Regions from separate parts of the Dorea amylophila genome, predicted to be linked through region 1. Evidence: riboswitches for the same ligand, from Rfam matches in the RefSeq annotation. Region 1 holds a riboswitch; the other holds the start of a gene.
What was found. A riboswitch is a leader RNA that binds a small molecule or an ion and turns the genes downstream of it on or off. The one in region 1 is predicted to bind cyclic di-GMP.
Positions count from the first base shown of each region.

Region 1 (15,747 bases):
ACTCATGTCAAATGCTGTGTTGGATCCTTCTTTTTTCCAGCCTTTGAACTCCCAGCCGTAACGAGTCGGATCTGACGGGAACTGGTACTTATCACCGTATTTGGTCTTTCTTACCGTCTTCGCTCTTCCGTCACCATAGTCAAATGTAACATTGTACACATTTGCCTCCCATTCCGGATAGAGTGTCACAACGCCTCCATTCACATCGGTCAGCTTCGACACCTTCTGCCGGTCAGAGTAATAAGTCTTCTTGCCCTTCTTATCCACGGTGTACCATCTCTTAAAGGAGTGGCCTTTGCAGGTGAATCCGCATTTTGGAAGTGTTACATTTTCCGTGTAATTGACCGTCTTGGCTGCCATGGAACCTTTCGCCTCCGTACCGCTTAAGATAAATGTAATCTGATATGTATTCTCTCTCCAGTTCGCCTTATACTCCCGTTTTTCTATAGAGCCCTGTTTTACAGACACATTGTCACTTACTCCTGTAATTTCGGTTCCACTCCAGCCTGTAAATGTATATCCGGCGCGGACTGGATTTTTCAGTTTGAATACAGTGGTGTCCACGTTGTAAGTCGTCGGATTCTTCTCCCCGGACTTCATGCTTCCGCCATTTAAGTCATAAGTAATCTGGTATGTCTCCCGCTCCCATATTGCTGTGTAAATATGACTTTCTGCCGGCATAGTCGTCGGAAGGTTATCGACTTTCTTGCCATTCTCACTCCAGTTTTTGAAAATATATCCTTTTCTTGTCGGATTTTCTGGTGCATTTATCTTGTCACCATAATTTCCTTTGATTGGCTCAATCGTTGTTCCTCCGCCTGTCTTGAACTGAAGTGTGTATTCCATCTTCAGCCACTGTGCCTTATAGGTAAGGTCTTTATCCGGTATCGTCATTTCAACGTCTTCGTCCCAGCCAAGGAACTGGTATCCGGTTCTTGCCGGCGCTTTCGGCACTGTGATATTCGCACCATAGCGTCCGGTCACGACGATCTTACTGTCGTCCCCGCCCTTTTCTGCAGCGAATGTTCCGGAATCTGCGTCAAATGTGACTGTATGTACATTTCTCTTATAATAGTACTTCACTGTCGTCTGTCCGTCTCCGGAAATGGTAACTTTCTCTGTCTTCGGTTCCTCGAAGCCTTTATATTTCATGACTTCTGGTGTCACTTCGCTATCCACAGCCGCCCGTGCATGACTGCTTTCTTTCAGCGTATAACCATCACCTTGTACATTTTGCTGATAATGTTCTACTACATAGTTGACAATGTTTGCTTCCCATTTTGCATAGAGTGTCAGATCCTGATCCGGCATATTCGCTTTGTACTCTTTCGTACATTTTGCATCTGTATACCAGCCTGCAAATGCATAACCGGCTCTTGTCGGCTTCGGTATGGACATCTCATATCTTGCTTCTACCGTCTTATCTGTCTTACCATCGTAGTTCTTAAGCGTCAGCGTATGCACATTTCTTGTGTAACGATAAATGACTGTAGTTGTTCCATCACCTTCGACTGTCACCTGCTGCTTCTCCGGTGCTGTAAATCCATCATAGTTCTTTACTTCCGGTGTGACAACCGTATCCGCATCGGCGTTAAAGTTCTCCTGTGCTCCCAACGAATATCCGTCATCATTGGCATTTTGCAGACAATGCTTGACTGTGTAGTTTACACTCTGCACATCCCATTTTGCATAAAGTGTGATGTCACGATCCGGAACCACTCCGTCAAATGCTTTTTTAAACTCTGCGTCTGTATACCAGCCTGCAAATGCATAACCGGCACGATATGGTTTTTCCTCCCATTTCTCGCCATATGCAAGTTCTTTTGTCTCGCTGTCATTACCGTTATTGTAATGGATCGTTACCTGATGACGGTCACGCGTATATTTGTAATCTACATACGTAACCTCTCCATCGTCTACCACATCATAGCTAACCGGCTTTGGTGCTGTAAATCCTTCATACGCTTTTACTGCCAGCGTAAGATGTTCTCCTGTTTTAGCTGTGACATTTTCTGTCTCTGCCAAATCATACTGCTCTGAATTGCCAATGGACTGTTGATAATGTCTCACCTGATAAGTCTTCATTCCGGCTTCCCATTTTGCATAGAGTGTCAGGTCATGTGCCGGCATGGTCGTCTGTACGTACGACTGTGTCAGTGCTTCGTCTGTGTACCAGCCTGCAAATGCATAGCCTGTCCGCGACGGAGTATTTGTAATATCTGCCTCATAGCGGACTTTTGAAGTCTTGTTATCTTCTCCATTGTTCAGGACATAAGTCAGATTATAGCTGTTCCGCGTATAGCGATACCAGATATCCGGTCCGCCCCAGCCATTTACCTGTCCTGTTTTGGCCTCCGGTGAAGTAAATCCTTCATACTGTTTTGGCTGCGGAGTCACTTCTGATTCTGTCAGGCCGCTTAATACTTCTTCGTCCGTTAGTCCAAAGTAAGAACCATCTACAGATTCTTTATAATGATAGACAGTATAGCTGCTCATCACCGGTGTCTGTTTTGCATAGAGCGTCAGATCTTTGTCCGGCATGGTTCCATCGAATCGATTGTTGAAATCTTTATCTGTATACCAGCCTTCAAAGCGATATCCACTCCGGAGCGCTACTTCTGTAATTGCCGCACCAAATGGCATTCCGAATCCTTCCATATTATTTTCATCGGCCCCACGGTCTACCAGCTTCAGCTTATGGATATTTCTCGCATACTTGTACTCAATAACTGTGTTGCCGTTTCCGTCCACTGTCGTGGTCTGTGTTTCCGGTGAAGTAAATCCTTCGTAACTCTTCACGTCCGGCGTTACTTTATCTTCCGGATATGCCGCAAAGACTTCCTCTTCATATAAGATATATGGATCTTCTTCTACAACCGGTTTATCTGTGTCCGGATACTCTTCTTTATCTCCACCCGGTTTTTCTTTTTCTGCATCTGGCAGTTTTTCCATCAGATGCCGGACTGTATAGTTGACTTTCTGCTTCTCCCATTTTGCATAGACCGTCATATCTTTTGCCGGCATCGTCTGGCCAAATGCATTCTCACATGCCTCGTCTGTATACCAGCCTTCAAATACATAGCCTTTTCTTGTCGGCATCGGTGATGCAATCTTGTCACCATATCTTGCCGTCACTTCTGTCTGGTCTGATTCTCCGCCTTTTGCATCAAAGGTCAGTTTGTACTCATTCAGATCATAGTACACTTTCAGTACAAGACTGCCATCTGCCTTAATCGTTCCCTTCGGCAGTTCACCTTTTAAGTGATAGACTTTCTCGTCAAGATCTGCTGCTTTTGCTGTGACTTTCTCTCCCATCTGTCCGGTCAGAGCCGCAGTCTCGCTTAAGCTGTATCCGCTGTTATCCGTATTCTGCACGTAGTATTTCACGGTATAAGTAATTCCTTCCAGTGCTTTCCATTTTGCAATGTAGGTCTTATTCTCAGATGGAACTTCCTTTGGAACCTCCGCACCTTCTTCGTCCTCCCAGCCAAGGAATTCATATCCCGGTCTGTAGACTGCCGGTGTCGGCATCATGGTTCCATATCGGTAATTTCCGTCTGCGATCACTTCTGTCTCCGTTCCATTCTCCGTCTCTTTTTCGGACTTGAATGTCTGTGTATATTTATTTCTTGCATAATAGTAATTGATGACCAGGCTGCCGTCTGCTTTTACAGTCTCCGTAAGCTGCGGCGGTGTTACAAATCCCTCCCGCTCTTTTGGAACCGGGCTTACTTCCTCTTCCGTCCTGCCATTCATTTTCACCGGAGTCTGCGCTTCATAGGTTCCATTCGTTCCTTCTATATAATCTACGACTGTATAACCCACATCGGCTGCCTCCCATTTTGCATAGACAAGTCTGTCTTCTTCCGGCATGGTTTCCGGAATTGTGTATGGAATGGTGAGATCCATGTCCTCATACCAGCCGGCAAATGTGTATCCGAGTCTTACCGGATCTTCCGGCCTCTTGATCTCTGCGTTATATTTTCCGGTAATTGCATCGACGAAAGATCCGCCATTACTCTGGAATGCAATATAGTAACCATCTCGCAGGCGGTCCCAGTGAAGCTTGATCTTTCTTGCACATGGCTTCGTATTAAAGGTACCTTCCTGGTTTTTCCATGTAATGATCATCTCGCCGTCCTGCTCCGGCTCATCACCTGGATTTACACGGATAATATTGGTCGCCGGATCATACATAAACGCACTGTTCGTCATGGAAATGTTGAAATACTTTGTATCATCTTCGTAGATCTTCTCGTAATATTTTCCGTCGTCCAGTCCGGTCTTCATATCCATGTACTGCATCTTGAAATATTCATCCGGGATCTGAACCGACTGAATCTCCCGCTTCATATTAATCTCAGCAACCTTATCCTGGGTATAAGCAAAATCCAGTACATTTTCCAGAACACCTACCCTATAAAGCGGCCACTCGTTCTCGTAAAGTGTCGGATTATAGGTAAATGCATTGGACAGTGCCTGTGCCTCGAACTTCACTTCCAGATAAATACCGATTTCCAGATACATAGCTCCCATAGCACGGCTGCTTCGTCCTGCCGATGCCGTATATTTCAATTCGTAGTAGAGGTAACCCCAGACCTGTGCATAACCGCCCACATCCGCCGAGATACCGACACTGGCGATGGACGTTGATAATAATCCCACACGCACCGTCAGTCTCACACCGGCTTTGATGCCAAGAGTTCCCATAGCATATGCCGTAAATTCATACTGCTCCTCTACCAGATCTATCGTATCATTGGTCGCTGTCCGCTCTTTGACCCGTACACAGAAGACATACTCTTTCGCATTCTTATACCAGTACGTCATTCCGATGGAAATGTTCACATTTGCGGAAACAACGAATTCCAGCTTCACCTGAATATCAATGATCAGAAGCACACGGAAATGCTGGTCTACCAGCGGACGCTTGTAGATTTCCACCCAGTCTGCCTCGTCTGCCAGAAGTTCCGAGTACCTCTCTGCCAGAGACTTGGATACGGATATTTCATCTCCGCCACTGACGAGACCTGATGCAGAATTTAGATAATCCTCGCCATTCTCCATCATATTCTTCAGCTCTTCGGTAATCTTGTTGACACCTTTTCGTAATTTCGAACTGGAATCAGACACCGGGTTTCCGGTTTCTGCAGTCTTGAAGTTGACATTTAGTCCGATTCCTGTGTATTCATATAATTCCAGAGATGCCGTTACGCGGTAATCTGCAATGTACGGAATAAATCCCCATCTTTTCCACACGGCTGAGCCGTCCACATCGATGGATACACGGACTTCCTGTTCAAATGTTGCCGTGATCATGATCTCGATGTCTGCACCCCGGTTCACATGAACTGTAATCGGCACGCCGATCTCCAGTGCAAGCCTTAGTCCACTCACATCTCCGTCAAAATGTTTCAGTGTCGTTCCGAGATTCGCTTTTACTGTCGGTACTCCTAATTCCACACGGGAACCGCCTGCGGCTCTTGCCTTTCTCAACTGGCCATAGCCCTGGCTCTGAACCATGATGTCTGCATTCATATCTTCCTTTAGAGATTCCTGAAGTTCCTCAAAAGATTCTGTCTCCATTGCCGCATCGGCAACTCTTTCTGCCACTTCGGATGCAAATCCGCTGTCTACTGCCTGTGTCTCAATATCCTCTTCCAGCTCCTGCACATCGGTATCTTCCAGAAGGTCCTCCCCTTCTACATTTTCCTTCTGGTACACGTCCATAGTATGGCGCATATCTTCTTCGCTCACAGGTATATAGCTTACTATGTATCTTTCTCCTGATAACAGAACACTCGTAATCTCTCCATAGAGAGACACGGTTCCGCTTCCATTTTCTCCCATTGTACCTGTGTAAAGTGCCAGATAATCGCCCTCATCTACGGTTGTCTCACTGTCCAGATCCATAGCCCGGCTCATAGCATCATCACCAAAGGTCAGGTCGCTGACATTAATCGTTACACTGTTATTATCCGAGTCACCGTCCTGATCTTTGTCCATAGAAAGCGGCAGCACATCCGGCATAAAGAGCACGTCTTCCGGTCTGGAGCCGCGATATGTATACTTGTCCCCATCCGCTCCTGTAATCTCGATAAATGACACATCACTGTTGTCACCAGAGGACATATCCATGGTCGGTATCACATCACCGGAATAAATTGCGACCTGGTCGCCGACTTCTAACTGCTTCTTATAAGTAAATGTTCCGGTCGTATCACTGCCTTCTTCGGTCAGGGAACCGTCTGTTCCAATCGTCATTGCCGCGATTGAGACTTCCTCTACTTTCTTTCCATTTACAGTCAGATCGGAAAGCTCTTTCTTATGAATATACTTGATCTCTTTATTTAACTCTACATTTTTGACTTCTTCACGATAGACCGTAAAATCATAGACACGGATCGTCGGGTCAAATCCTGTAAAATATAACGCCTTTTCCTGAAGCTCCAGCTTATAGGCTGCCCCCGGTGTCCATCCGTTCGGATTGCTGATTGTAAATGTATGGTCTGCTCCTTCAGTCACATCTACTGTAACCGTTTCGGAAGAATCTGTCACATTTTTTATCGTGAAATTTTTTCGCACCTGATCAGGCGTCATGGCAGCACTTGTATCCGTCATCGGAATCGTAAAATCTGCTGCCACATCATTTGCTCTGGCATAAGTCGCCATGGACACTTCTTCCATCGGCTGGTTGTCTGCATAAGAGGCATACAATGTCACATCACTCAGAAGACGATCCTTACTGTCCACATATCTGGTGCATGCTTCATCGTAACACCAGCCAAGAAATGTACTGGACTTTTTCACCGGTGCCGGCAGATCTTTCAGAATAGTTCCTGCCTGGTACTGCTCCTGTGTTACTGTGATCATCTGATCTGCCTTCTGCGGATTCTTCTTCGTGATAGTTCCGCCATTTGTCTCATATGTAATGTTGTACGCTGTATCCTGAAATGCAATGTCAAAAGTCAGGTGATCTGTATAATCACCTGTATAGTTCGGTTTGTCCAGAATGTTGCAGTTATATTCCTGCTGCTTATGGCTCTCATCTTTCGTAAGACTTGCGACAACCGAACCATTTTCCAGTGCCGAACCACTCTGCGGATTTCTCAGTTCATATGCAAGACTATGTAATCCACTCTTTAATTTCCAGTCATTTTCAGACTGGACTGTCACGCTCACATGATCCTTGTCATATAATCCACCTGCATCCGCTTTTATCGTAAACTTATCCCCATCCGCATTGACCGTCTGTGGAATATCCACATAGTAGTAGCGTTCCGTCCACTTTGCATAGAGGACAACACTGCCGGAATGATCCGCAGTGCTAAGCGAAGTAACCGGCTCTCCGTTAAACTCCTCATTATCATACCAGCCGGCAAATTCATATCCCGCTTTTGTGATCTGCTCCGCTCCCGGAAGCTCTGTCACCGGCTCATCGTAATTAGACGGAGCCGTGTAACCTTCCGCAAACGTTCCTCCATTTTTCTTATAGTCAATGCCGGATTCCTTCCGCGCATTCGAACCCTGAGACGTTCCTTCCTCCGAATGCACAACCGGATTCTGCGTATTCGCATCTTCAGCAAATGCTGCGACCGGCACTGATGTTGCAAACAGCACCGCGCTCAAAATCATACTGACCAGACGTTTCTTCATATGTATTATCCCTCCTCATTTTTTTCTCAAAAATAAGTCTCTATACATATTGTATCAAAAAAAATACATTCCTCACATGCCCGTTGAAAGCCCAAAAAGTGCCTATTTTACAATTTCTTTTGTAAAACAGACACTTTTTCGTATCCTGTTATTCTATTGATTTACAAATTCTTTAATCTTATCGCGTTTATCAATCTGTAGTTTTTCCAGAATTCCAGAGACATAGTGCTTGACCGTATTCACTGACATTCCCATATGTTCTGCGATTTCCTTGTTCGTCCAATCCCTGCACGCCAGCATGGCTATGGAAAATTCCAGCGGAGTCAAAAGATCCGTCACTGCCTTTTGCGTCTTGGGATTGTGAATTTTCATCCAGCCACGGCTAAATGCAAGTACACCATCCACCAGCTTCTTGTACATTTCCGGCTCTTTTTTCCGGATACAGACTTCCATAGTCCCCTGAAGCAGACCATGATACTCGATAAATGGTTCCATGAATTTGTCCGCTCTTGCCCTCTCCCATGCCCGGGTCACCGTCTGAATTGCTTCTTCTTGTTCTTTCAGATTAATCTGACACATTGCCTGTACGCACCCTAGATAAATCATGGAAATCGGATAAACTCCGTCTGCCATCAGAAATGCCCCCTGTACAACACCTTTTGCCTTTGCATAATCCTGTCTCAGATAAATCTCATGTGCTAAAAGACTTACTGCAAATAATCGTTGCCCAATTGGAAGATACGGAATGTACTGCTGAAGTGGCGGGGTTCCTTCCTCCGGCGATATATGAAGAAATGTGCTGATTACATAAAATGCGAACAGACACGCCGCCTTTACATTCACAGGCGTGTCCTCCTGCATTGCCCGTGTCAGACACTGATGCACATCTTCCCTTGTATGCTGTGCTGCCTGAGAATCTCCAAGTGTAAGATTCGCAAATGTGTAAAGCATATCTGCCGATAGCCGGAGCATCACATCATCATGATCCAGATAATCTTTTATCGTCTCCACACATCTTTCTGCCTGAGCTGAGAAGAAATAATATTCTCCCTGTGCAATCTGTGCCAGTTCCTTATCTTCTATTTTCTCAATTGCTTCTGCTGCCTTTCCCGGTTGAAATGCACTTCCAACCAAAGGAAGGATGACTCTGTCAGATATTTTCATTTCTTTCACCGCTTCTTATAAAATTATATTTTCCGTCAATATAGTCTTTAATGTCGACAGCAGCTTATCAACCTAGATCGGCTTTGCTATATGATCATTCATTCCGGCCACAAGCTTTGCGACAGCTTCTGCTTTTCTTGCCTTTTGTAAAAGTACAAGGATAATGCTAATTATGCTAAGTACAAATAATCCTACAGCGACAAAAAAAGCAAGCATATTGTCTTTTACAAAATCAGAAAATGTTACTCTATCTGCAGTACTGTCATAGATGGCAAGTGCACTCGTAAGCATATAAATCAGAGAGACTACAGCCACACAGATTCCAATCAGACCACCGAGCAGCCGGATTCGTTTTTCTTTTTTCTTTCTCTTAATATCCAAGATCATCCACCTCCAAATACTTCTGGGGATCATCCAGATATTTTTCAATGATTTTCAGAGATGTGCCATCCTGACGCATCTCTTCCAACGTATAGATCAGTTCCCTGTGTCCGAGACTGATCAGATTTTCCAGTTTGGGGATTCTCTCATCCATCCGGTTCAGGAAGATTCCCTCCGGTTTGGTTGTAAACTGGACGGCCAGGTTCTTTCCCTCCAGGTCACTCAGTTTATAGATATCGCTGTTCTCATTTACAGCAACCACCTGGCGGCTTGCGATGTACGGTCCCGCCCAACGGTAATCGTCAAGGCGTCCTTCCATGGAAAAACATCCCATAATACAGTCAATCTCTCCACTCTCCACCAGTTCTTTTTTCTTCTCCCAGTTAATCTGTACAACATCCACCTGATATCCCATTCTTTTGAATGCTTCTGTAGCCAATTCTACATCTATACCAGTTGGTACACCATCCTCATTCAGATAATTGTATGGAGGATAGTTGTCGCTGCCGAGCGTAATGACCGGCTTTTCTGTCTCTTTTTTACTGCTGTCTGTATGTTTACACCCTGTCAGGGTGACCGCTATAATTCCCACAAGCAGAATGCCTGCGATCACTCTTTTTCCTTTCTTTTTCCTTTCATTTTCTTTTCACTCCTGCTATAAAAAAACAGCACTGCTAAACAAGCAGTGCCTACTATTATCTGCAACTGGCTACCATTTTACAGGCTCTGTAGCTTTGCGTCGCAGACTTTCGTCTGTTTTGCCACAAATGTTTCCTTTATTCTACCATGTCATGTTTTTTCTTGTCTATTCTTTTCTGCTTTATAGCAAAATTTATAGCAAAATTTCTTTACACACATCAATCCATCCACATGCCCCGGCGACATCTTCCAGTTCCGCAATTGTAAGCCTGACTGCACTGTGATCATTGCCGGCTGCCGGATAGACTGTTTCAAAACGTTTTAATGACTCATCCAGGTAGACTGTGATTCCCTCTTTAATCCCAAATGGACACACTCCGCCCGGAGCATGTCCAATATATTCTTCTACTTCACCAAACGGAATCATCTTCGCCTTTACATGAAACAGATCCTTATACTTACGGTTATCAACCTTCGCCGTTCCTTCTGTCAGGATCAGTATCGGTTCTCCATCAACCAGAAATGACATCGTCTTTGCGATCATTCCCGGTTCTACACCAAGTGCCTCTGCTGCAAGCTGCACCGTTGCGCTTGATTCTTCCAGTTCAATGATGTGATCTGCATAACCTTTTTCTTCCAGATACTTCTTTGCTTTTTCTAATGACATAATTCATGCTTCCTTTCCTGCATACCTTAAAAAAGGGTAGCAAAAAAGCGGGTGATGGGAATCGAACCCACGTATCCAGCTTGGAAGGCTGGTGTTCTACCATTGAACTACACCCGCATCAACAATGCTCATTTATAATAGCATGGAATTTTATGAAATGCAAGTACTTTTTTAAATTTTTTTAATTTTTTTGACATTTAACTCAATTTCATATCTACAAGACCTGCCACTACTAATTCTCCTATTTGCAATATTTTTTCAAAGTGCTACAATATGTAACCGAAAAAATATTACATCAAAGAAGGTATATGATATGTTCCAATATTATCTAATTCATTATTTTAACTTTAAGAATGCCGGAGGCTTCATGCTTGTCTCCCTGCTCTGCCTGATCGCAGTGCTTGCGATCGTTATTCTGGCAGCAAAGCTTAAGAAACACTATAAACTTAATACACAGGATCTGACGCCAAAACAGATCCGGAAGCTGAACCATATCCACAAAATAAAAGAAATCTCGCTTATTGAAAGCTTTTATGAGATGGTATTTTCCAGTACTTCGGTGCTTTTGTTCCTGTCTCTTTATTATATTATAGATGAACGTATTCCTCAAGCCGCACTCTACTGGCAGAAATATCAAAATATTATCTTACTTTTATTTCTGGTATTTTCTGTATTTATGACAAACTGGTTCGATATCCTGTTCGTTCCGTTAACTGCAATTCCGACCAGACAAAAGGCGTCCGTGCGGCTGATCTCTGCCTTTTATATTATTCTGATCTTATTATATATCAAGTTCATCTACCATGATTCGAACTATGATTCACTGATCATGTATTTTATCACACTGGCAGTCGGCCGTTTCCTGTACTTTGATTCTACACTGGAAGATATCAAAGAAACACTGCAGGGTGTCGCAAGAAATCTGCCGCTTCTGGTACTGATGGGAAGTTATTCCGCCATCGTATGCTGGTATGGATTCCACTGTGGATTCCTGTTGACTTCCAACGGTGTGATCCTTAGTACGCTACTGGCGCATCTTTTTATGGATGTATCGATTTTTGTGCTGGATAAGACGCGGTTGGTGAAATTATTTATTTAACCTACTTTTTCATTTTTTTCAATATAAGTAGGTTACAAATTATAACGCACACTATTTCCAGAATTACAATACTTCCTGCAATCGCTCCTATCGGATAATGAAAGGTAAAATAAGAAAGCTGTTTTCTCATATAAACGTCGATTCCTTTTAGTATGATTGTTCCAACTAACGCTACAAGGCCTGCGATAAGCAGTACATAATAGCTGCCTTCCAGCAATAACAGCTTTCTTTCCTGCCGGCGTGTCATTCCAATCTTTCTCATAATCTCCAGCTCTTTTTTCCTGCCCACAATTCCTGTAAACATAATGTTAAAATAATTAACCATTCCCCATACATATTCCAGGATATTTTCTTTCGTCAGTACATTTCCCTGATTGTACATCAGATATTCCAGTAACTGATATTCTCTGGCTGTAAGGATAATTTCCTTTTCGTTCTTGTATACTTGCTTCTTATCAGGAAATCCATTGCCGTCCGGAAGTCCAATGTCAATGAGAAGAAGGCTCTCACTGCCTGTAATTGTAGTAAGAGCCTCTTGTTTTGTATATGCGGATACGGTCTGATAGCCTGCGTTTTGCAGTGCTGTTTTGAGTGCCTGATGTAATAATGTGTCGTCTTCTATAATTCCGATCGTCATATATTTTCTCTCCAATCACTACGTTCTTTCCATATATTTTTCCGTGTGTTTATTCATCCATACAAATACCCCGACACAGATGACAATAGACACCATCGATCCTGCCGGTGCCGCACACCCCATCGGAAATAATGTATCCGGAAAATGCGTTGCCGCATAATAAGACAATGGAATTCTGGCACATACGATAGATATGGAATTGTGGATAAATGATACGATAGACAAGCCATATGCATAAAAATATCCACTTAAACAGAAATGCACTCCTGCAAATACGCAGTCCCATGCATAACTTCTTAAATACTGTCCTCCAAGTATCTGTACTGCACCGTCATTCGTAAATAATCCGACAAATGGAACAGATAGAAACTGCACGATCGTTGCCGCAGCTAATCCGTATCCTACTGTCATGTACAATACATACCGCAATGTCAGACGTGCACGGTCATGCTTACCGGCACCGATATTCTGCGAAGCAAGTGCCGATATCGTTGACAGCATCGAAGATGGTACCAGGAACAGTATTCCGATGATCTTTTCCACAATTCCTACAGCCGCCGCATCATTTAATCCACGCTGATTGGCAAATATCGTGATTACGATAAAGGATATCTGTATAAATCCATCCTGTAATGCAACCGGCACACCAACTTTTAATATGTTTTTCATCGTGTGCCTCTTCGGCCGCAGATCAGACCTTCTTAATTTAATCCCTGTGCCTTTTTTAATGATCACTGTCAATGACACGATAACACTGACTGCCTGTGCGATGGTCGTTCCAAGTGCGGCTCCGACCGCATCCAGTCCCATCACTCCGATAAACAGATAGTCCAGTCCGATATTCGCCGCACATGCTACCGCAATAAAGTACATCGGACTTTTCGAATCCCCGATTCCTCTGAAGATTGCACTGATAATATTATAGGCCGTAATAAAAGGAATTCCTATAAAGCAGATGGTCAGATAACGGATCGTCCCCTCTACGGCTTCAGCCGGGGTAGACATTACACTGACGATCGGTCTGACTGCTGCCAGTAATATGATCATAAGTATGATCGCAATTCCCATGAACATCGTCGCAGTATTCCCTATTGTCTCTGCTGCTTTCTTATAATCTTTTGCGCCAATGCATCGTCCGATCATAACCGTCGCTCCCATTGCAAGCCCTACGATCATAACTGTCAGCATGTGCATGATCTGGCTTCCGATCGATACCGCCGTCGTACTGCTGACACCGCCAAACTGTCCGACTATAAATAAATCTGCCATACCATATAATGTCTGCAAAAAGTACGATAACAGATATGGAAGTGAAAAATAAATGACTGTTTTAAATACACTTCCTGTTGTTAAATCTCTTTCCATATTGTAATGTCCTTATCTTTAGAAATACTCATTTCTTAATTCTATTCCCAATTACAAAGTTAGTCAACGAGTGAACTACCCATTGTCTAAAGCCAATGGGCTTCCTGCTTCGCAGACCTCGTAACCTACTATCTCCACAGGCGTTAATTCGGGCAGTCCCTGCCCTATATTGTTATTTTTATGCTATTTGTCTTAGTCCTTCTTCCAGTATATTTTTTGCTGCGTTGATATCCCTGTCATGATTTGTTCCACAGACAGGACATGTCCATTCCCTTACTGATAGATTTTTTGTCTCTGTATTTTGGTATCCACAGACTGAACACAGCTGACTACTGGCATAGAATGTGTCTATTTTGACATATTTCCTGCCATTCCACTTTGCCTTATATTCTAACTGTCTTGTCAGCTCATACCATGATACATCACTTATAGACTTTGCCAAACGGTGATTTTTTACCATGTTTTTTATCTGCAAATCTTCCGAAACTATCACTTGGTTTTCGCTGATAATCTCATGGGACATCTTGTGCAGATAATCTTTTCTGGTATTTGTTATTTTTTCATGGCATATTGCTATCTTTTTCTTTGTTTTGTAGTAATTTTGACTTCTTTTCTCTTTATGGGCTAACTGCCTTTGCAGTTTCACCAGTTTCTTTTCGTATTTTCTGATGATTTTTGGATTTTCGTATTTCTTTCCAGCAGAAGTAATACATAACTCCTTAATACCTAAATCTATTCCTGTATTTTGTTTTATATGTGGCAGTTCCACGTGTTCTGTTTCCACTAAAATTGATACATAATACTTTCCACTCGGAACTTGTGATATCGTTGCCGATTTTATCTGTCCGATAAAATTTCTATGCAGTTTTGCTTTTATTCCTTTTAATTTAGGCAGTTTTACTCTATTGCACCCGAAATCTACTGTTATATTGCCATTCGTAAAATTTGTTGTATATGACTTATGATTATTGTGTTTACTCTTAAACTTCGGATAACCTGCGTGTTCCTTGAAAAACTTCTGGTATGCAGCATCCATGTTATAAATCGCATTTGTCAGAGCAAATTTATCCACTTCTTTCAGCCATTCATACTCTTTCTTTAATTGTCTATTGCAGTAATTGTTACAGTCGGTTTTACTAACTGTTTTTTTCTCTTTCTCATATACTTCTTTCCGGTATGCCAGTGTCTGATTATATACAAAACGGCAACAGCCAAATGTTTTTGCAATCTGTATTTTCTGCTCATTATTTGGATATATTCTATATTTATATGCCTTTAACATCCACTGTCACCTTCTTTCTCAACCTTGATTTTCTATATATCTCTTCAGCATTTCTTCCGATACATTTCCTACACTACAGGCAAAATATCCATCTGTCCAAAAGGTATGTTCTTTCCAGAATTGTTTTCGTAAATATTGGGGATATCTTTTCCATATATGGTATGTTGTATAGCTCTTCATCAGGTTTATAATCTTACTAATAGACATTGTTGGTTCTGTCTCTATCATAGAGTAAATGTGGTCTTTATCTGTTTCCATATATCTTATTATCACACTGTGTCTCTGACATATCTCATACGAAAACTGTTTTATATCATCTGATATCTGCCTCGAAACCAGTAATTTCTTCCTATATTTACAGACAAAAAAAATGTGATATTGTAATAGGTATTTGTGTCTGTTTTAGATTTCCATGTTCCCATGCCATGAGTATACGATAATTTCTGATTTTTGGCTACCTTAACCCACCGTCTAAAGCCAGTGGGATTGCGGTAGCCTTATTTCAAATTCACTGAATTTTTCTTTTATCTTTCTTTACACGATATGTTAAAATACATTTATACAAATGTTTTATCTAAGGAGGTTTCCATGAAAACAATCACACTTCACAATACAAATTTATCTGTTCCAGAAATTGGTATGGGATGTATGCGTATTAACAGTCTGGAAACGGCAGATGCCGTAAAAGAATGGATAGACACTGCGCTTGCACATGACATCAATTTCTTCGATCATGCAGATATCTATGCAAAAGGACAATGCGAAGAGCTTTTTGGCAAAGCCCTGACTCCTTCCCTGCGTGACCAGATCATTCTGCAGTCCAAATGCGCGATCCGCCCCGGTATTGCTTTTGATTT
Region 1 covers NZ_JAOQJW010000008.1:79,575-95,321, forward strand. The annotation lists gene OCV72_RS06555 (InlB B-repeat-containing protein) at 1-7,656, opposite strand, end outside; gene OCV72_RS06560 (response regulator transcription factor) at 7,810-8,820, opposite strand; gene OCV72_RS06565 (hypothetical protein) at 8,893-9,201, opposite strand; gene OCV72_RS06570 (substrate-binding periplasmic protein) at 9,191-9,814, opposite strand; cyclic di-GMP riboswitch class I at 9,899-9,974, opposite strand; gene OCV72_RS06575 (YbaK/EbsC family protein) at 10,034-10,507, opposite strand; tRNA gene OCV72_RS06580 (tRNA-Gly) at 10,554-10,624, opposite strand; gene OCV72_RS06585 (hypothetical protein) at 10,821-11,606, shown strand; gene OCV72_RS06590 (FtsX-like permease family protein) at 11,608-12,243, opposite strand; gene OCV72_RS06595 (MATE family efflux transporter) at 12,262-13,608, opposite strand; gene tnpB (IS200/IS605 family element RNA-guided endonuclease TnpB) at 13,787-14,890, opposite strand; gene tnpA (IS200/IS605 family transposase) at 14,909-15,262, opposite strand; gene OCV72_RS06610 (aldo/keto reductase) at 15,479-15,747, shown strand, end outside.

Region 2 (15,747 bases), on a different contig from region 1:
AGAAGAGGATGCCATGGAATCGTTGATTTGATGATTCCGTGGCATCCTCTTTTGGAGGGGAAACTGGATTTATGATATTGTGGATTTTAGAACTTGTTTCTTATCTTTCGGTACTCTCTTGGGGAATATCCTTTCAGCTTGTGAAAAAGCCGGCTGAAATAAAGCTGGTTATCATATCCGACAATCTTAGAAATCTCATTGATGGAATAAGTTGTTGTTTCAAGTAACATCTGGGCATTGTTAATTCGGATTCCCACAATAAACTGCATTGGTGTAGAACCTGTGTATTTTTTGAAGTTTCGGATAAACCAGCTGACACTCATTCCACGTGAGGCAGCATAATCATCTATGCTAATATTCTGGTTATAATTTTCACTAAAAAAGGTAACTGCGTTATCCATCTCGTGATCCAGGTATTCATTTTTCGAGATATGTTCCCTGATCAGTTCCCGATGAAAGATGATAAGAAGATGACGGAGCAGAAGGACAAGCATTTCCTCATAATTATCTTGGCAACGCTGAAGCTCGATGATAATACGCTTGAAAATCTGTTCGTATTCCATAGAGGTTCCGACCTGAAATACACGCTCTTTATCCAGGAATCCATATTGCCGTAGGATATTTTTTACATTGTTGCCTGTAAAATGAATCCAGTATACTTCTGTTTTATCTTTTCCATAATATTCATATTTCTGAAGTTCCTTCGGTCTGTACAGTACAATATTACCGGCGGGGACAATCGTTTCGTTATCCACATTGTCAAAATGAAAATGCCCACAACCAGCAGTGATATAGATAATCTGATAATCCAGGCGTCCCCTTGGACGGTAGGTTGGTAACTTTGGATGGCTGGAAAGGCGGTAAGTACCGCAACTTCCTACAACCAGTGGGTGACTTTTGTCTTTGAAATCCATATGGGAGTGGTTTAAATAACCGGTATTCATATACATATGGTAGCACCTCTTTTCCTTTTTTTTGGTTATTGTATCATTTAGTGCATATTTTGTCTAATCCAATTCATAGACATGTTTTGCAGATTAGGATAAGATATATATAGCAAAACAGAGAAGCGTAAACATAAAAGTAAAAGACAAGGTTTGCTGTGGAAAAACAAAGTGCAAAAAAATGTATATGTATTAAAGGAGAGTTATTTATGATTGTACCACGTTATTATGAGGATTTAAGCGTACTGCACGAAAACACAATGCCAGCCAGAGCCTATTATATTCCGGCATCCAGAAGAATGGATAACCTGGTGGAGCACAGGGAAGAGTCAGACCGAATGCAGTTATTGAACGGAACTTGGAAGTTCCAGTATTTTAACAGTATCTATGATGTTCAGGAACCCTTCTTTGAGAAAGATTATGATACAGAAAATTTTGATGAGATTCAGGTTCCGAGTGTATGGCAGATGGCAGGATATGACACACATCAGTATACAAACATCAGGTATCCGTTCCCATTTGATCCACCGTATGTACCACAGGATATTCCATGTGGAACATATGCACATACCTTTGTTTATCACAAAGATGAAAATGCACCAAAAGCTTTCTTGAATTTTGAAGGAGTAGACAGTTGCTTTTATGTATGGATCAATGGCTCTTATGTAGGGTATAGCCAGGTTTCTCATATGACCAGTGAGTTTGATATCACCGACCTCCTTCGGGACGGAGAGAACAGCATAGCGGTTCTGGTCATGAAGTGGTGTGATGGTTCCTATTTGGAAGATCAGGACAAATTCCGTATGAGTGGTATTTTCCGGGATGTGTACATTTTGAAACGCCCAAAACAGGCAATCAGTGATTATCATATTAAAACAAGAATTGAGGATATGCTTGCGAAAGTAGAAATTGAAATGAAATTCTACTCTCCGTTAAATGTAAAAATTTCGATTGAAGATAGAAACGGAGCAGTTGTAGCACTAGGAAGTATTGCTGAAGAAGGAACAGCTGTATTAGAAATCGCAAGTCCGGAACTTTGGAATACAGAAAATCCATATCTATATAAACTGATTCTTGAAACAGAGAATGAAGTAATTGTAGATCACATTGCATTAAGAAAGATAGAGATTAAAGACCAGGTTATTTATTTAAATGGACAGAAGATTAAATTCCGTGGTGTCAATCGACATGATTCTGATCCGGTTACTGGATTTACAATCAATCCGGAACAGATTACAACCGATCTTACGTTAATGAAGCAGCATAATTTTAATGCGATCCGTTCCAGCCACTATCCGAACGCACCATTTTTCTATGAAATGTGTGACAAGTATGGATTCATGGTAATAGATGAAGCAGATATTGAAGCTCATGGTCCATTTATGATCTACAGAAAAGAAGATACTGATTACAATCGGTTCAAACGATGGAATGAGAAGATTGCAGATGATCCGGTATGGGAAGAGGCAATCGTTGATCGCGTAAAACTCATGGTGGAACGTGACAAAAACCGTTTCTGTATTGTTATGTGGTCAATGGGAAATGAGAGTGCTTATGGCTGCAACTTTGAAAAAGCACTGGAATGGACAAAGAATTTTGATCCAGACCGCATCACACAATATGAGAGTGCAAGATACCGTAATTATGATGAAACATATGATTACAGCAATCTGGATGTGTACAGCCGGATGTACCCAGCGCTTTCCGAAATTCAGGAATATCTGGATAAAGATGGAAGCAAACCCTTCCTTTTGGTAGAGTACTGTCACAGCATGGGAAACGGACCTGGAGATTTTGAAGATTACTTCCAGATGATTCAGGATAATGATAAAATGTGTGGCGGCTTTGTCTGGGAATGGTGTGACCATGCGATTGCTCATGGAACTGCTGAGAATGGAAAGATTATATATGCTTATGGGGGCGACCATGGCGAAGAAATTCATGATGGCAACTTCTGTATGGATGGATTAGTATATCCGGACAGAACGGTACATACAGGACTTTTGGAATACAAGAATGTTTACCGCCCGGCAAGGGTTATTTCCTATGACAAAGAAAGCGGAGAACTGGTGCTTCATAACTACATGGATTTTGATGACTTGAAAGATTATGTGAAGATCAGTTATGAACTGACGCAGGACGGGCTTGTAATCAGCAAAGGTAAACTTCCAGAAGTTTCAGCAGCACCACACAGTGAAGGAAAAATAAACCTTAAAATCAATGTGCCAGAGAGTGGAAAATGTTATTTAAAATTTATTTACCATCTGAAAAAGGAATTGCCACTGTTGGATGAAGACCATATTCTTGGATTCGATGAAATTGAGGTAAGCAAAGACGGTGCAAAATGTAAACTTGCTGAGAAATGGCTACAAAAAACAGCAGTGGACTCTGAGTTACAGGTAAATGAAAATGATACACAGATCCATATCAAGGGGCGTGAATTTGCTTATACCATAGACAAACGTACTGCACTCTTTACAGAGATGAAATTCGCAGGGCGGGAATACTTGAACCATCCGATGGAATTAAATATTTGGAGAGCTCCAACAGATAACGATATGTACATTAAGTCTGAATGGAAGAAAGCCCACTATGATAAGGCTTACACAAGAGCCTATACGACAGAGGTTGTGCAGGGAAAACATGGTGTGAAGATTACAAGCCATGCTTCCGTTGTGGCAGAGACAGTACAGAAGATTCTTGATGTGACGATCACATGGAAAATAGAAGCTGCCGGAAAGATTGATGCAGATATTGAAGTAACGAAAGATGATGAATTTCCGGACCTGCCAAGATTTGGTGTGAGGATGTTCCTGGATAAAAAACTTTCAGCTGCACGATACTTTGGAATGGGACCACAGGAAAGCTATTGTGACAAACATCAGGCTGCGAGCCACGGTTTGTATCAGGCAAATGTAGATGATTTGCATGAGGATTATATTCGCCCACAGGAAAATGGAAGCCGTTATGATTGTGAATATGTAGAGCTTAACAACAGCCGATATGGAATTGTGGTCTCTGCGGAAAATGCCTTCTCATTCAATGCTTCTTATTATACGCAGGAAGAACTTGAGGAGAAAACGCATAATTATGAACTGACAGAATCAGATAGTGTAGTATTTTGTGTTGACTATGCACTAAATGGCATTGGTTCTAACAGTTGTGGTCCAGTTGTATTGGAGCAGTACCGATTTGATGATGTATTATTCCGGTTCCAGTTTACACTGATACCGTATATAAAGGGATAATAAAGTTTCATGTAACCCGTAAACAAGGAAAGAGAGTCTGATTGTTATGTAAAGTCCGGATATACAGAGCAATCAGACAAAACAGAGAAAAAACTAGAATTAGACATCATACTCTGTTAGACATCTTGAAATTCTAAGTGCGATGAAGATGAGGAGCAAAGAAATTCGATGGAAGAAAAAAAGTATTTGAAATGGTATAACAAAATTGGATATGGATCAGGCGATATTGCAGGTAATGTAGTCTATGCGTTCCTGACATCTTTTATGATGGTCTATTTGACGGACTCAGTAGGACTTGCTGCAGGTGTCGTAGGTAGCCTGATTGCCGTATCAAAACTATTTGATGGTTTTACGGATATATTTTTTGGATCAATGATTGACAAAACACACAGTAAAATGGGAAAAGCGAAACCCTGGATGTTATATGGATATATTGGTTGTGCCATTACGCTGGTCTGCTGTTTTGCAGTACCAGTCAGCTTGGGAACAACGGCTAAATATGCATGGTTTTTTATCTCTTACACACTGTTAAATGGTGTGTTTTATACAGCAAACAATATTGCTTATTCAGCACTTACGTCACTGATTACAAAGAACAGCAAAGAGCGTGTGCAGATGGGATCTTACCGTTTTATTTTTGCGTTTTCAACAAGTCTTCTGATTCAGGCAATTACAGTTGGATTTGTAGATAAATGTGGTGGAGATGCTGCAGCATGGAGAACGGTTGCTATTATCTATGCAATCATTGGTCTTGTCATAAATACGATTTCAGCACTTTCTGTTAAGGAACTTCCTGAGGAAGAACTTAACGAAGGAGAAGTAAAGGCTGATAATGAAAAGTACGGAATGGTACAGGCATTCAAGCTTCTTGTTAAAAACAAATATTACATGATGATTTGTGGAACATATATTTTACAGCAGTTATATGGTGCCATGATTGGAGCTGGCATTTATTACATGACATGGGTACTGAAAAATAAGAATTTGTTTGGACAATTTGCATGGGCAGTAAATATTCCACTGATCATTGCCCTGATTTTCACACCGACATTAGTTGGTAAGTGGAAAGGTATGTATAAACTGAACTTAAGAGGTTATGTCTTAGCAGTCATCGGTAGAGCACTTGTTGTTGTTGCAGGATATATGGGCAGTGTTCCGCTGATGATGGCATTTACAGCTCTTGCAGCCTTAGGTCAGGGACCATGGCAGGGAGATATGAATGCAGTTATCGCATCCTGCTCTGAGTACACTTATCTTACACAGGGAAAGAGAATTGACGGAACGATGTACTCTTGTACTTCTCTTGGCGTAAAAATCGGTGGAGGTATTGGAACCGCTGTTGTTGGATGGCTGCTTGAGTTCAGTGGATATATCGGAACAAATGCAACTCAGCCGCAGTCTGCACTTGATATGATGCAGTTTATGTATCTTTGGCTTCCGTTAATCTTTGATGTATTGATTATGTTTGTACTTTCAAGAATGAATGTAGAAGATGCAAATAAAAAACTGAAAGCAGAAAAAGGAATTGCTGCAGATGAAGTAACAGATGCATCAGACATAAATTAGAATTGACAGGAGAAAGCGTTGTCTGGTCATTGCTCGATGAGACAGTGCTTTTTTCTATATATAAAGTGATTGAACTGTATTTTGAAAATAAAAAAGGACCACTTCATTTTTGTGAAATGGCCTTAAGAAAATATTCAGTTTTCACAAAATAGTCCTTTTAGTATTTATACATGGTAAGGATGCTCAAAATATTCAATGTAGAATACTAAAAGGTCATTCAGATATTTTTTTAGGTTGCTCATTTGCAATTCCTCCTTTCCTTATTTACAAGTTGATTATAAGATAGGTGTAAAAGGATTGCTTGCCAAATCGAAAGAAGATATAGACAAATGTTGCAAAGGGGAGTATTTCATGCAGTTAAAATATGTTGACACAAAAGAGGAAATCATAGCAATAAATAGGAAGTCAAAACATATTGAACCACATCTTCATAATGCACTGGAGATCGTTTGTGTAACAAGTGGAGCATTAGAACTTGGTGTCGGACAGGAACTATACCATATGGAAAAAGGAGATATAGGCTTTGTATTTCCAGATGTTATTCATCACTATCAGGTACTGACACCCGGTGTAAATAAAGCGACTTATCTGATTGCATCGCCATTTACGATAGCCAAATTTGCAGATATCATGCAATCCATGGCTCCTGAATACCCAATCATCAAAGCGGAAAAGGTTGAACCGGAGGTATATAGGGTTATAAATGCAATTTTAGAGACAGAACAGTCGGATATTACTGTTGCACAGGCATATCTTCAAATTGTGTTGGCACGCTGCATAGGAAAATTAAATTTGGTAGAAAAGAGTAATGTGGGGAGCAACGATCTTATTTACCAGACAGTTTCCTATATATCAGCAAATTTTAAGAAGAAATTTTCGCTGGAAGAGATGGCAAAAGATCTGGGGGTGAGTAAATATGTTTTATCCAGACTCTTTTCCAAAACATTCCATAGAAACTTTAATCAATATCTTAACGATGTAAGGCTGAACTATGCATGCCAGCGTTTGGAAAATACGAGTGATTCTATTACAAAAATTTGTCTGGATAGTGGATTTGAAAGTCAGAGAACATTTAACCGAGTATTTAAAGAAAGATATAAAATATCACCGAGTGACTACCGGAGTACTTGTGTGAAAGAGATGTTGTCATAACATATAGATTAATAAATTCAATAAAAATCTGATTATCAGTCTGAAATAAGTATCTCTGGGTGTTATTTATAATATGGGGTAGTGGTTAATTATTATGTCATGTATGACTGGGGAAGAAACAAACGGAGAACTGTTTCAGAAAAAGAAGTAAATACAGCAGTTAAGGACTTCGGAAGTAGAAGAACAGTTCGAGTATATGTATCGGCTGTTCTTTTTTTATTTTTTGGCGTTAAAACGGTAATGTTTTCTTGTGTACAGTAGAGTGCTATAGTATAATAAAACCAGTTTTTTTTGCATAAGTATTAAAGTTATAATATGGAAATCGGCAAACCAGATGAAAATCTAGGACGCAAAGCTACAGGGCCTGTAAAATGGCAGCCAGTTGCATGCAATGAGGTGCACTGTCTGCTTGGCAGTGCTTTTTTATGGTAGAGCACTTGAATAAGTAATACAGAATCTGTTTGGAAAAATATTGTGAAAAATAGTGGGGAGGTTATTGATAATTAATGAATGTAAAATTAAAATCTGGAAGCAAGCAACTGTAGCCTAGAGGAGGGGAGAAAGATGAAGAAGTGCAAATTAGTACAGAATATAATGAATTTCAAATTTTGTTACATTATATTTTGCACAATTATATGTTTTATTGTTTTATCCGTTCCTACATTTGCCAAAGAAAACTCTGACAATGTTATCCGGGTAGGATCTTTTGAAGAAACTTATAATACCGTCAATGAAAAGGGAGAAAGAAGCGGCTATGGTTATGAGTATCTTCAAGATATTGCAGGTTATGCAGGTTGGACATATAAATACATAACAAGTGATTGGAAAAACTGCTTTACACAGTTGGAAAATGGAGAGATTGATATTCTTGGTGGCATTTCCTATACAGACGAACGTGCTGAAAATATGCTTTTTTCCGATATGCCTATGGGGGAAGAGAAATATTACATCTATACGGATGCATCCAATATGGATCTTACAGCAGGAAATTTGGATTCTTTTGAGGAAAAAAATATTGGTGTGTTTAAAGATAATATAACGGAGGATGTGCTTAACGAATGGGAGTTAAAGTATGGTCTGCATACGCAGCATGTCAATGTTTCTAATACCGCAGAAGTTATGGACAAATTGTCGAAACATGAAATTGACTGCTTCGTTTCGGTAGAAGAACCCCGTTGGGAAGAATCGGAGATTTCGCCGATTACAAGTATTGGAGAGACAGAAATCTATTTCGCTATAAATCCAGAACGTCCGGATATCAAAGAAGCATTGGATAGTGCTATGCGAAGAATCAAGGATGACAACCCATTTTACACAGATGATCTCTACAGGCGTTATCTTTCTGCACAGAGCAGTTCGTTTCTTTCAAAAGAAGAAAGGGAGTGGATCGGGCAGCATGGTGCAATCCGGATAGGGTATCTGAATCAGGATGGAGGTATCAGCAGTGTAGATCCATCAACAGGTAAACTGACAGGTGTTATTACAGATTATGTGGATCTTGCAGAAAATTGTCTGCAAGGTCAGGCGCTGGAATTTGAATTAAAGGGGTATGATACAAGAAGTGAACTGCTTCAGGCATTGCAGGATGGAAGAATAGACCTGATTTTTCACGCAAACCAGAATCCATACTTTGCAGAAACAAATGGATTTGCTTTGTCGGATACGCTATTGACTCTCAATATGGCAGCAATTACGGCAAAGGATTCTTTTGATGAAAATAAAGAGAATATAGTTGCTGTTGAAAAAGATAATTTTGCATTGAAAGCATATCTTTCATACAATTATCCACAATGGGAGGTTATGGAATATGAGACATCAGATGCAGCAGTAAAAGCAATGCAGAAAGGGGAGGCAGATTGTATTGTAAGCAATTCAGGTACTGTTTCAGACTATTTGAAAAATAATAAGCTTCATAGCGTTTTTCTGACAAAAGAGGCTGATATTTCATTTGCTGTTCAGCAGGGAGAACCGGTTCTTTTGTCCATTCTGAATAAAACACTGACATCTATGCCTACAGCTCAATTTTCGGGTGCAGTAGTTTCGTATAATGCTTCTTCACGAAAAGTTACAGCGAAGGATTTTATTCAGGACAATTTACTGGCTGTCTCACTCATAGTTGGAATCTCTATTTTTGTTGTTCTGTGTATAATTCTTGATTCTTTGAAAAAATCAAAACGTGCGGAAGAAAAATCCAAGAAGTCTGCTGAGCAAGCATTGAAGCTGAATCAGGAGCTTGAAGAAAAACAGCAGGAATTACAAAATGCACTTGTAGAAGCACAGAGTGCCAATAAGGCTAAGACTTCCTTTTTAAATAACATGTCTCATGACATCAGGACACCGATCAATGGTATTATGGGCATGCTTACAATTCTTGAAAAAAGCGGAAGTGATGGTGAGCGGGCAAAAGATTGCCTGAATAAAATAAATGAGTCTTCGAAACTGCTATTATCATTGGTAAATGATGTTTTGGATATGGCAAAGTTAGAATCGGATACCGTGGTTTTTAGTGATGAATCCATCAATCTGGATCAGGTATGTCAGGAAATCACGGAGTCACTATCTTTTCAGGCAGAAGAAAAAGGACTTCATGTTATAGGAGAACATGATGATTACAGTGGTATATATGTTTGGAGCAATGCAGTTCATCTGAAAAAAGTATTGATGAATCTGTTTACAAACAGTATGAAGTACAATAAGGTGAATGGTTCTATTTACATGAGTATGAGAACGATTGAAAGATCAGAAGATTACATGACATGTGAATTTAAAATAAAAGATAATGGAATTGGAATGTCAGAAGAATTTATAAAAAATGAATTGTTTACTCCATTTGTACAGGCAGATAATTCCCCACGTTCTGATTATAATGGGACAGGTCTGGGAATGCCTATTGTGAAACAACTTGTAGAAAAGATGGGCGGAACCATAACAGTTGAAAGCAAGCTTGGTGAAGGAAGCTGTTTTACTGTAATACTTCCATTTAAAATTGATACGAATGCACGACCGGAAGAAAAAGAAGATTTTGATGCAGATATATCAGGTGTCCGGATATTATTGGTTGAAGATAATAAGCTGAATGCGGAAATAGCAGAATTTATACTGACGGAAAATGGGGCTAAAGTAGAAACAGTGAAAAATGGGTTAGAAGCTGTTCAGCACTTTGAAGCCTGCGAATCAGGAACATACGATGTTATTTTAATGGATGTCATGATGCCGGTGATGGATGGGCTTACTGCCACAAAAACAATAAGATCCCTGGAACGGCAGGATGCAAAAACAATCCCTATTATTGCTATGACTGCAAATGCATTTAGGGAAGATGCAGAAAAGTGTATGGAAGCAGGAATGAACGCACATCTTGCAAAGCCGTTAGATGATAAAACAATCAAGCAGACTATATGCGAAGAATTGAGAAGCAGTAGGGACAGGTGAAAATTTATTAAACCAGGAGGTTGACAAGGAGACGTATAGAGAAATATATTTGACAGACAGGAGATTTAATATGATTTCGAGAGCAAAGAAATATGTGGCAGTGTTACTGGTTTTTGTATGCGTGTGTATGATATTTTCTCCCCTGACTGCATATGCGGCCGAGGACAGTTCGCAGCATGAAACTGTCAAAGTCGGTTTCTTTGCCATGGATGGTTATATGACAACCAGGGAAATCCGCACTCTGAGGAATAACAGGAAAGCAAATATTCCAATCGTTGCCATGACCGCAAACGCATTCGAAGAAGATAAAAAGAAGGCATTTAAAACAGGTATGAATGCTCATATTGCAAAACCAATTGATATAAATACAATACTTGCTGTTTTTGACCAGGTGTTTGGTGTATAGAAGTTATTGTTTCCCAATTGGAGCATACGTAAGTAGCAAGAAGACAGGCGGCTAATAATTATAAACTGGGGAAAAGTGATATGGAAGAATACAGAGATGATAAAAAAGGTAAATTGTATTACATGGATGAAATCCTTCATAAGATTTCTTCCATGAGTCAGGCAGAGAATGAAAAACAACTGGATGACATTACGCCATCTATACTGAAGAGCGTTGGAAAATATACAGCAGCAGATAGAGCGTATATTTTTGAATGGAGTTCAGAAAAAAAAGAAAGTTTTAAAAATACATTTGAATGGTGTGCCTCGGGAATCGAACCGCAGATACAGAATCTGCAGAAAATTCCCGTCTGCCTGATGCAGAACTGGGTGGAAACATTTATCCAGAAGAAAAATATCATCATTTATGACCTGGAAGAAATAGCAGAAGAAACCCCACAGGAATATGAAATTTTAAAGCCTCAGAATATTCATGCTCTGATTGCTGTGCCGATTTATACAAATCATAAATTTATAGGCTTCATTGGATTGGATAACCCGGATCTGAATCAGAATATGGTGTCCATGAATCTGTTATCTGATGTGGGGTGCCATATGGGAAGTGTCCGTGAAAACCTGAGAATGATGAAGGCACTTGAGGATGCACTGGAAACTGCAAATCTGAATGGAGAAATCATTGATTCCATCAGTAAATTATACTGGCTGATTTACCGAATGAATCTGGAAACAGGAACTTATGAAGAAATATCTGCCGGCAACGAGATGCATAAACTTACAGGCAAGCATGGAAAAACGGAAGAAGCTTTCCGGCATGCTATCAATACAATTGTTGATGGGGAGCATCAGGAAATGATGAAAAAGTTCCTTGATACATCGACTCTGGCTGACAGGCTGAAAGACACGGAAAGTATTGCGGTCGAATACCGGGCACAAAGTGGATCCTGGCATCTGGCAAGATTTATTGTAAAAAAACGGAACCCATCTGGTAAGGTTACAAATGTTCTGTATGTTGTCCGGCAGATTGATAAAGAAAAACAGGTTGAAATTACTTATAAGCAGGAACTGATAAAAAAGAACAGGATTTTGTCAGGACTAAGCCGTGATTATACGACAGCTTTTGTTTTGAATCTGGATACGGATGAGTATGAGTTTGTATTTAATCAGGAGACAAATCATGCCCAGAAACATGAAGAGTTCAAAGCATTTTCAGATTATGTGGATGCCTATGCTTCTGCATTTGCACTTCCGGAATTTCGTGACGTAATGCGTCGGGAACTGGACAGTAATGTGATTAAAAAGCATTTTGAAACAGAAGACGAATATCATTTTTCTTTTGAGACGTCACCAAATGCAGCAGGTCTGTCCTGTTTTCAGGCACATATTGTAAAAGAGTACGAGGAAGGCAGCCATTTTGCGTTCCTTGGTTTCCGAAGTATAGATGAGATCGTACAGAAAGAGCGGTTTTATAAAGATTCTTTGCAAAAAGTAAACCAGGAACTTAAGAATCAGCTGGACATGATCACATCTGCACTGCCGGGTGGTGTGAAAATCAGCAATGATGATTCGGAATATTCTTTTAAGTATGTTTCAGAGCATTTTGCACAGATGCTGGGATATGATACTCCGGAGGAATTGATGGAAGCTTCCGGAGGGACGATTGTTGACCTGGCGCATCCGGACGATCTGGAACAGGGAATTGCACAGGCGTTGGAGCAGTATAGTAAATCGGATCATTATGAAATCACATATCGAATGAAATGCAAAAATGGATCCTGGAAATATATTGAGGACAGGGGACACAAAATTTGCAAACCGAATGGAGTAATCGAACACTGGAATCTGATTCTGGATAAAAATGAACTGGTGGAAAAAACCATTGCCCTGGAGAGCGAGAAAAAAGCAAACCAGAGTAAATCGGATTTTCTTTCCAGGATGTCCCATGATATGCGTACACCATTGAATGGAATTATCGGGCTTATGGATATCTGCATGAAGCACCCGGAGGACAGAACACTGGTGGATTCCAGCCGTCTTAAGGCAAGAGTAGCGGCAGACCATCTGTTGTCGCTGATCAATGACACACTGGAAATGAGTAAACTGGAAAATGAAGAAACAAAAATTTCGAAAGAAGATTTTTATCTGCCGGATCTGCTTCATGAGGTGGAAACCATTGCACAGATGATGGCAGATAAAGAGTGTATTACGATTCATTTTATGGATGATCCTTATTCGATTCCATATCCGAATCTTACCGGAAGCTCCCTGCGTGTAAAACAGATATTTTTAAATCTGATTACAAACAGTATTAAATACAACCGTAAAAATGGCTCAGTGGATTGCTTCTTGAAAGAAGAGAAGCAATCCGATAATAGAGTGTTGGTAGATGTGACTATAAAAGATACGGGAATCGGAATGTCAGAGGATTTCCTGAAGAATATATTTCAGCCATTTGTTCAGGCTGATCAGGGCGCCAGATCACACTATAAAGGTACCGGACTTGGAATGGCGATTGTAAAAGAGCTGCTTGATCGTATGGATGGAACCATTCAGATTGACAGTGTGGAAAATCAGGGCACTTTCATACGTGTGGTCATACCTTTTGAAATAGCAGAAGAACCTGCAGCTGTACAGGAAATGTCTGAATTACCAAAGGAAAATCTGTCCGGGTGCCGTATTCTATTGGCAGAGGATAACGAGCTCAACAGGGAAATTGCGGCATTCCTTCTGAAAGATGAGGGAATTTCCGTCACAGAGGCGGAAGATGGACAGCAGGCAGTGGAATGTTTCCTAAAAATGCCGGAAGGATATTACGATGCGGTTCTAATGGATATCATGATGCCTGTGATGGACGGATATCAGGCAGCCAGGGCGATTCGTGGCAGTGGAAAGAAAGATGCAGAAATGATTCCAATCATTGCCATAACAGCCAATGCTTTTGCTGAAGATAAAAGAAAGACGATGGAGGCAGGGATGGATGCACACCTGTCAAAACCTTTAAATGTACAGGAACTGATGGATACAATCCGAAAATTCTGTGCTGGTAAACAGATATGTCAGTGACCGAGAAGAGAATAACAGAGGGATAGCAGAATGAAAAAGGACAGCGAACTATATAAAAAAATAAGAGTACATTGCTATATTGTTGGATTGATTGCTTTTCTGACAGCATTGATTGTTGGCGTTTTTCTGCTTCATAATTTGGAAAAGGATGAAAAGACAACCGGAAAATATATGGCGCAGATTACTGAGAAAAGAGTCAGGGCAAGACTGGATCAGTATAGCATGCTCTCTGCTCTTTTGGGAAATTATATCAGTGCAGGAGAGAATCTGGATGAGAATACATTTTCTGAACTGGCAGAAAAGATTCCTAATGAAGATGGAGTGATAAAGGCATTTGAACTGGCACCTGAAGGGATTGTTACAGACATTTATCCGAAACAGGGAAATGAGGGGGCTTTTGGACTGGATATGCTGCAGGAACATGAACGGAAAAAGGATGCAATTCTGGCAAGGGATAGCGGGAAATATACGCTTGGAGGACCATACCAGTTAAAGCAGGGAGGGACAGGAGCATTGCTTTTTAATCCGGTTTATCAGGACAATAATTCAGAACAGGAGGAGTTCTGGGGCTTTGTGATTCTGGTGATTGACTGGGATCGTTTCATTGGAGAGATAAATCTTGATTATTTAAGCGATGCAGATTTCTGTTACAGAATTTGGACATATGACAGAGGCAGCAGCGACAAGATTATTTTAGCAGAGAGCCAGGATAATATGTCGGATAATATTCTGACAGTAGAATGTGCAGTTCCCAATAACACATGGTATTTTGATATTATACCCTCAGAGGGATGGAGTCCACGTTCTTACTGGATTATGTGTATTGTCATTTCTTATGTATTCTCATTATTGATTGCTACAGTATTTTATTTAATATCCAGTAAAAAACACAGGGAAAGACAATATGAAGCAGAACTGGAAAAAGCTGCTGAGCAGGCGAAAAATGCCAATGAGGCAAAAACAAGATTTTTATTTAACATGAGTCATGATATCCGGACTCCGATGAATGCAATTGTAGGTTTTTCCGGTTTGTTGGAGAAGAATCTGCAAAATGAAAGAAAGGCAAAAGAATATCTGGAAAAGATACAGTCTTCCAGTAATCTTTTGCTGAGAATCATCAATCAGGTTCTGGAGATGGCCCGGATTGAAAGTGGTACTGCGGTATTGCAGTTAAAAGCTGAAGATATGGATGCATTATTTCACAGAGTAAATACAGTGTTTGAAGAGGATGTCAGAAAGAAGAACCTGCAGTATCATGCTGTTTTAGATGTAAGACATCATTATGTTGTCTGTGATCAGACAAAGTTACAGGAGATCATGCTGAATATTATCAGCAATGCTATAAAGTATACCCCGGAGGGACATTCAATCTATGTAGAAGTACATGAGGCGGTATCAGAGAATCCTTCAAAGATACGCTATATTTTTTCATGTGAAGATACGGGCATTGGTATGAGTGAAGAATATCTTCCACATATCTATGAAGAATTTTCCAGAGAACATAGTACAACAGAAAACAAAGTGCCGGGAACCGGGTTGGGACTTCCTATTATCAAATCTATGATAGAGCTGATGGGTGGAAGTATTCAGGTAGAAAGCAGACAGGGTATTGGAACAAAATTTACGATAGATCTTTCTTTTGACATAGCATTGAAAGAAGAGGTATATGGAAGTGAGGATACCATAGAGTCATCTGCAATTCATACAATAAAAGGGAAAAGAATTCTCCTTGTAGAAGATAATGAGCTGAATGCGGAAATAGCAAAGACAGTTCTCGAAGATGTCGGAGCGTTAATTACCAGAGCGGAGAATGGACAGCAGGCACTGGAACTATTTAAAGAGAAACCGGCAGGAACATTTGATGTAATTTTGATGGATCTGATGATGCCTGTTATGGATGGATATACAGCTACGAGAAAAATCAGGGAATTAGAACGTTC
Region 2 covers NZ_JAOQJW010000006.1:22,463-38,209, forward strand. The annotation lists gene OCV72_RS04815 (AraC family transcriptional regulator) at 87-950, opposite strand; gene OCV72_RS04820 (glycoside hydrolase family 2 TIM barrel-domain containing protein) at 1,154-4,192, shown strand; gene OCV72_RS04825 (MFS transporter) at 4,361-5,758, shown strand; gene OCV72_RS04830 (helix-turn-helix transcriptional regulator) at 6,110-6,910, shown strand; cyclic di-GMP riboswitch class I at 7,225-7,300, shown strand; gene OCV72_RS04835 (response regulator) at 7,475-10,342, shown strand; gene OCV72_RS16590 (response regulator) at 10,413-10,748, shown strand; gene OCV72_RS04845 (ATP-binding protein) at 10,829-13,807, shown strand; gene OCV72_RS04850 (ATP-binding protein) at 13,838-15,747, shown strand, end outside.
Region 2: another riboswitch for cyclic di-GMP. It lies ahead of OCV72_RS04835 (response regulator); the one in region 1 lies ahead of OCV72_RS06570 (substrate-binding periplasmic protein).